Regions from separate parts of the Exiguobacterium sp. s101 genome, predicted to be linked through region 2. Evidence: riboswitches for the same ligand, from Rfam matches in the RefSeq annotation. Region 2 holds a riboswitch; the other holds the start of a gene.

Region 1 (3,726 bases), on a different contig from region 2:
GGAAATAAGGCCATCACTCGCTGCATTGAATGGACCAGTGACGTTTGCACGTCCTACCCATTCCAAAAAGCCTGCTGCTTCCGCGCTCGAGATGAATCCCATCCTCGCTTCCGGGTGATGCAGAACGACCGGTTCTTCGTTTCGGATCGCATCTACATAAAATTTGAGTCGGTCCGTATAGTCATCCGGACCTAAAACGATGGGTAGGCGTACCGTTACCACCGGGAACGAGGCGCGATGGAAGAGAAACGATTCAGCTTCTCGTTTCCCTTGTCCATAATCGTGTTCCGCGTCTAAGTGATATTCATAATGAAGTGGATTAAAATCACTCTCATTTAAATCAGGCCCCGGTGCATACACCGACACCGTTGACGTCAGTACGTATTTCCCGACCTTTCCCATGAACGCATCTGATGCAATCTTCGCCTGATACGGTGTAAAACAAATATTGTCGTAGACGAGATCGTACCGTTCACGTGCTAAGTCTTTCAATGTCGCCACCGATTGACGATCTCCTTTGACGGACCGAATCCCTTCGGCTTCTGGTACTTGCAGTTGGCCCCTCGTCACAATCGTCACATCGTCCCCCGCTTCAGCAAGTCGCAGCGCGAGCCGTTTCCCGAAATAGCGTGATCCTCCAAAAATCAATACTTTCCTCATCACCCTAGCCCCCTTTGATACGATTCTCTTTCTTACATTCCCTTTCCCTGCCGTTCTGTAACTGCTCGAATTGCACAAAAAAAAGACTATGGCGTTCCATAGTCTAAACTAGTTAGCAATCTCCTGGTGTCCCGGCATTCGTCGCCGTCCGGAAACTCGAACCGCAGCCACATGTTGCGATGGCATTCGGGTTTTTAATCGTGAAGCCCCCACCGAGCATCGACTGCTTGTAGTCAATCTCGAGTCCGTCGACGACTCCATGGTCTGCTTCAGCGACGATGACGCGGATGCCGTGATGATCGAATTGAACATCTTTGTCCGTTTTTTCCTCGTCAAAGCCCATCCCGTAAGATAGTCCCGTACATCCACCACCTTGTACTTTTACTCGCAAGTATTGCGCTTCCGGGCGTTCGGCCTGTTTCATCATCTCTTGCACTTGAAGTGCGGCTGACTCTGTTAAATGAATCATTTGAACTCCTCCTTATATATCTTCATTTCAAGTCAATTGACTTGTAGTTTTGTGCATTTTCTTGTATAACTAAACTGTAACAAAAAAAATTAAATCGTTCCATCTTCGGGGCAGGGTGAAATTCCCGACCGGCGGTATTGAAGAATTTATTCTTCTCAGCCCGTGAGCGAGCAAGGCGTTGCTTGCTGATTTCGTGAGATTCGAAAGCCGACAGTATAGTCTGGATGGGAGAAGATGGCGGCATCCGACCGATATCCGGATGTTTTCTTTGACGTGGACTCTTCCACCTCAGAAAACATCTATTTCGTATGCGCGTAAACTCTCCCGATTGTCTCTAGTGCAATCGGGTTTTTATATGCGACGGGTGCCATTCATCGAGGAGCGACCTAAAGGAGAGATTCTGATGAAAACTACGCGCAATAAACGACTGACTACAATGGTGACGTTGGCGATGCTCGGGACGATTTCGTTCGTACTCATGCTATTCAACTTCCCGCTCCCATTCTTACCGCCATTCCTTAAAGTGGACTTTAGTGACATTCCTGCACTCATTGCCGGAATCGTCTTTTCCCCACTCGCAGGAGTCGTGGTCGTCGGATTGAAAAACGTCTTGTACTACGTCTTTAACGGTGGCGGTGTACCAGTCGGAGAAGTCGCAAACTTCTTCGCAGGTGTAGCCTTCATGTACCCAGTTGCTTGGTTCTACCACAAACGTAAGACGAACAAAGCACTCGCTTCCGGCTTACTCGCCGGAACAATTACGATGGCACTTAGCCTCGCCATTTTAAACTATCTTGTCATCTTGCCCGCCTATGCGTTCTTTTTCGGAATGGCAGACATGGCAGACCCGGCAGTGAAAACGGACCTTGTCCTTTACGGGATTTTACCGTTCAACTTGATTAAAGCGATTTTAATCAGCGCGCTCTTCGTCCCTCTTTTCATGAAATTGAAGCCGTGGATCGAACGTCAACGCGTCCAACTTCAAGCATAATCGATATACGAGCATCTAGGCTTTGCCTAGGTGCTTTTTTAACCGAAATTTAGGGAGGGTACTCTAATGATGACTGACGAACAGAATTTGATTCATTTTTTCAGCAAGATTCAGAACTCATACAGCATCTCCATACTGTCGCCACCCTCAATCTACCGGATTGGTTGATTTGCGCGGGTTATATTCGCGCGAAAGTGCGGGACCATCTTCACGGATACGATACACCGACAGAGACGGATGACGTGGATGTGATTTATTTCGACCCGATTCATCCGGAAGAATCCACCGAGAAAAAATTAGAGCGGACGTTGTATCAACTGAACCCAGGCGTACCTTGGTCAGTCAAAAACCAAGCAAGAATGCATCATGTGAACCATCTCCCGCCGTACACTTCATCGACCGATGCACTCGCACACTTCCCCGAGACCGTGACAGCAGTCGGGGTGAGACTCAATTCAAATGACGAGCTCATCCTTGCCGCGCCGTATGGGATTCAAGATTTGCTCAGTCTACAAGTGAAGCCAACACCGTTCTTTGAAGCAAACTCTTCAAACCATCCGATCTATTTGAAGCGACTAAAACAAAAAAACTGGCGCACCCAATGGCCGAACATCACACTTCACCAATCATCTGTATACTAAAAAGCGACCACCGAAGTGATCGCTTTTTTCTTATACCGATTAGAGAAGAAGTCCAGCCAAAGTAGCTGACATCAAGTTTGCAAGCGTACCTGCGAGAATCGCGAGAACACCCATGCGTGCGATATCTCCACGACGGTTTGGTGCCATACCACCAAGACCACCGAGAAGGATTGCGAGTGATGAGATGTTTGCGAAACCACAAAGTGCGAATGCGATCATCGCTTCTGTACGAGCTGACAAATCACCTGAACCGATGATTGGTGCAAATTCAGAGAATGCGACAAATTCGTTCAAGACTAATTTTTGGCCAAGGAAGCTACCGAATTGTACAGCATCTGCCCACGGTACACCGATGACGAAAGCAAGTGGCGCAAAGACATAACCGAGAATCAACTGTAATGACAATCCGTCAAATCCGAAAAGACCACCAACTGATCCGAGGATCAAGTTAACGAGTGCAATCAATGAGACGAATGCAAGAAGCATCGCACCAACGTTCAATGCAAGGAAGAGACCATCAGATGCCCCTCGTGCAGCCGCATCGACAAAGTTTGCTGCTTTATTCTCTTCGTCTTCAACGATTTCGATGTCATCATCGGCTTCCTCAGACTCAGGAACGATGATTTTAGCAAACAATAGACCGGCTGGCGCTGCCATGAAACTCGCTGCTAGCAAGTACTCAAGCGGTACACCAAGCGCTGCGTAACCAGCAAGAACAGATCCGGCAACCGATGCAAGACCACCGACCATGACCGCGAAGAGCTCAGACTGTGTCATTGTTGGAAGATAAGGCTTGATGACAAGCGGTGCTTCCGTTTGACCGACGAAGATGTTCGCCGTTGCTGAAAGTGACTCTTTACGTGATGTCCCGAGTGCTTTCGAAAGTGCCGTACCAAGAATACGGATGACCCATTGCATGACGCCAAGGTAGTAAAGCAATGCGATTAATGATGACATGAACACGA
Region 2 (3,726 bases):
GCATTCGCGAGCTGTCGCTTCTTCGTGATTCGTCCGACCCCGTCGACATGGCCGGACACAAAATGCCCGCCGAATCGTCCGTTCGCCGACATCGCCCGCTCGAGATTGACACGTATTCCCGGTTTGACCCCTTCTAAACTCGACGCCTTCAACGTTTCCGGCATGACATCGACAGAGAACGTCGTGTCATCGAACGTCGTCACCGTGAGACAGATCCCATTCACGGCAATACTGTCCCCGATCTTCACATCATCGAGCACATTCTCAGCTGACAAGACGAGTCGTAAAGATGGCCCGTTGCGCTTGACCGCTTTGACCGACCCGATTTCTTCTACGATTCCCGTGAACATCAGAACGCCCCCTTTCGAAAGACGACTTTCAAGTCGGGTCCGACCGTTTCGACCTGATGAATCATAAAACGGGAGATGTCCTCAATCGAACCAACCTGTTGTGAGCGATAGACGCCATGTTTCCCGCCGAACACCCGTGGTGATTGATAGGCGACCCATTCATCCACGTAGCCTCCGTCAAGGAGTGATGTGACGAGCGTCGGACCGGCCTCGATCAATACACGCCCGATTCCATTCGCGTATAGTGTTTCGAGGACCATATCGAGCGACGTATAATCGAATAATTTGACGCCGACAGCTTGAGCTCGTTCACGTCGCTCTGCTTCATCAGACGAAGTGAAGAGGAGCACCGGGACGTCTTCTGCGGTCCGGGCCAGCGTACTGGCGAACGGTAATCGTAGGTCACGGTCGAGCACGACCCGTTTCGGTTGACGCGTCTCATGACCCAATCGAACCGTGAGCGACGGATCATCCGCAAGCACCGTGCCAATCCCAGTCAAAATCGCATCGACCGTGGCACGTAGTTCATGCACATCACGACGGGCTTCCGGGCTTGTCACCCATTGACTCTCTCCCGTCTCCAAGGCGACTTTCCCATCTAGGCTCGTCGCCGTCTTCAAGATGACATACGGTCGTTTCGTCTCAAGCGACCGCAAGAACGCGGGATTCAATGCCCGCGCCTCCTCCTCAAGCAGACCGACTTTGACCTCGATACCGGCCGTTTGAAGACGAATAATCCCATTACCTGCAACGAGCGGGTTCGGATCCTTCATGGCGACGATGACACGTTTGATGCCCGATTCCACGATCAGATTTGCGCACGGCGGCGTCTTGCCTTGATGCGAGCACGGTTCGAGCGTGACATATAATGTCGCCCCGTATGCAGCGGGACCAGCCATCCGGATGGCATGGACCTCTGCATGTGGTTCGCCCGCCTTGAGATGGGCACCCGTTCCGACGATGCGTCCGTCTTTGACGAGCACGGCACCGACGAGCGGATTGACACCGGTTTGACCATCGGCTGATTTGGCCAATTGAATGGCCTGTTCCATGTACTGTTTCATCTTTCTCCCTCCTTTTTCCGTACAAACAAAAGACCCTAAGGAAAGGTCCTTAGGGTCTTGGTGGGAGGGTTCCGTCGCTTTTGGGCAAGCCAAATAAACGTTTTCTATACAGAAAAGCGTACGACGAAGCACAGGTCACGCGGACCTGTTTTTTGTTCCTTCTCCCATCCAGACTATACTGTCGGCTCTAGAGTCTCACTAGATCCACCGTTCGCACACGTGCGCCCGGGTCACGGACTTAGGGCATGGGCCCATCACCGCCGGTTGGGAATTTCACCCGACCCCGAAGGAATATTTGTTTGTACAGATTTACTGTATCGCAATTATTTTTATTACGCAAAACAAAGAACGCCACTCGTGAGAGTAGCGTCCCGATTATGCGAGAAAGAGGACGACGAGAAGTCCAACAATCCAGCAATAATATGAGAAATATTTCAATTCGCCTTTCGCCATGATGTGCTGGAACCACTTCAACGAAATGGCCGTCAACACGTAAGATGCGATGAATGCCAGGATGAGCGGACCGAACAAGTCACGCGTCTCTGGATTCGTAAAGAGCGTCGGACCATCCAAAATCATCGTCCCGAGACTGATTGGGATGAACAGGAAGAACGAGAAACGAAGTGCCGATTCTTGCTTGATGCCGAGTAACATCGCCATGACGATTGTCGCCCCGGACCGACTGATTCCGGGAATGAGTGCCACGGCTTGCGCGAGCCCGATCAATACGGCGTCACGAAGCGTGATGCCACCGTCTCCTTTGTTCCCTCGCATGTCTCGGATGAACCAAAGGGCGAGTCCCGTGATGATGAGCGTATACCCGACTGTGGCCACGCCACCGAGCACTTCTCCGATCCAGTCCCCGAAAAGGACACCAAAGACACCGGCTGGCACCGTTGCAACGAGTAGTAATCCGATGAACTTCACATCGACCATCGTCTCGTCCGTTCGGTCTTTTTTGAATAAGAAGGTCCACAAACTCACGATGAGGCGAACAACATCCTTTCGATAAATCGTTAAGACAGCGAGAAGCGAAGCGAAGTTTACGAAAACTTCAAATGACAATCCCGGCAAGTCAATGTTAAATAGTTCTTGGAAGATAACGAGATGTCCACTCGATGAAATCGGAATCGGCTCAGTGAAACCTTGAATCAATCCAAGCAACGTATAAAATAACCAAACTGTCATAGTGATGATCCTCTTTTCTGTTTTTCACTCAATGCGGCTATTTTAGCAGAATCGGACTTTCATTGACCAGTCGTTTAATTTTTTTTGAACTAATTTCATAATTCGATTGATTAGTCTGAAAATTAAATTTATTATAGAAGGGTACTCATCTGGAGCGAAGGCGATGACCCCAACTCTCCAGTTGGGTACTTTTTTATAAAATATGACAATTTTGGATGATTAAAACTTTATGTTTACATTTCTCACGATATTCGATTTAATTTGTAATAGAGCTGTTACCATTTTTTGAAATTATCAACTGAGTCTTTAGTCCTACCTAATTCTTAGGAATTGTTTAAAAAATTTCAAATTCACGTTAATAAATCCAAAAAACAATCCGATAGTATGATTGTAGAAGCATTTTTTTCATCTTTGTCGGTTCAGATTTGAGTCCACGGAAGGAGGAACCATCATTGAGTCAAACGCTATCCACTAAATCCCATCACTTGTCCACCGAACAGCAAAGGATGATCCATTGCATCCGCCTTCTCGGGGACTTGCTGAAGGAACGTCCACGCCGGTCTGTCTACCGTCGCTTCGCGATGGAACAGAAATGGCCATCCCCTGAATCCATCATTCGTCAGTTCGGGTCATGGGCTGAGGCACTTGCCATCGCAGGCTATGAATGGCATGGAGAATCTACTGTCGAATTGCCAGACAAAATGCCGAAGTATACACGTGAGGACATCGTCGAGACGCTCGCACTTTATTCGCGAGACATGGGCTCGATTATCACCTTGAAGAAGTATCAGCAATGGCGAAAGCTCCATCCGAAGGCACCGAGCCATTATCATATCGTCAAAACGTTCGGTTCGTGGCATGATGCCTGTGCCGAAGCGGGCCTTGAGGCGAGTGTGACCTATTCGAAAACAGAACTATCCGATGCTCTTCGTGAAGCCATTCAAGAAATGGGATTTTCGCTTTCATTCGAAGCGTATCGTGAATGGGCGAAGCGGAATAACAAACCTTCAACAAAAGCCATTTTACATCGCTATGGCTCCTGGTCAGCCGCTGTTCATGCGGTTGAATCTGAACTTTATAATACGAACTCATAATCATTTCATACAAAAGGAGGATTCCCGTGC

Evidence for each region. Region 2 has a riboswitch for FMN ahead of ribD (bifunctional diaminohydroxyphosphoribosylaminopyrimidine deaminase/5-amino-6-(5-phosphoribosylamino)uracil reductase RibD). Riboswitches for the same ligand answer to the same signal wherever they lie in the genome.
Region 1: another riboswitch for FMN. It lies ahead of KNO76_RS09285 (ECF transporter S component); the one in region 2 lies ahead of ribD (bifunctional diaminohydroxyphosphoribosylaminopyrimidine deaminase/5-amino-6-(5-phosphoribosylamino)uracil reductase RibD).

The regions. Positions count from the first base shown of each region.
Region 1 is NZ_JACSKX010000009.1:99,316-103,041, reverse strand. It holds gene KNO76_RS09295 (NAD-dependent epimerase/dehydratase family protein) at 1-660, opposite strand, end outside; gene KNO76_RS09290 (HesB/IscA family protein) at 773-1,129, opposite strand; FMN riboswitch at 1,227-1,369, shown strand; gene KNO76_RS09285 (ECF transporter S component) at 1,533-2,120, shown strand; gene KNO76_RS09280 (nucleotidyltransferase family protein) at 2,315-2,761, shown strand; gene KNO76_RS09275 (NupC/NupG family nucleoside CNT transporter) at 2,801-3,726, opposite strand, start outside.
Region 2 is NZ_JACSKX010000008.1:92,233-95,958, forward strand. It holds gene ribE (riboflavin synthase) at 1-350, opposite strand, end outside; gene ribD (bifunctional diaminohydroxyphosphoribosylaminopyrimidine deaminase/5-amino-6-(5-phosphoribosylamino)uracil reductase RibD) at 350-1,414, opposite strand; FMN riboswitch at 1,567-1,709, opposite strand; gene KNO76_RS08630 (undecaprenyl-diphosphate phosphatase) at 1,790-2,602, opposite strand; gene KNO76_RS08635 (homing endonuclease associated repeat-containing protein) at 3,055-3,696, shown strand.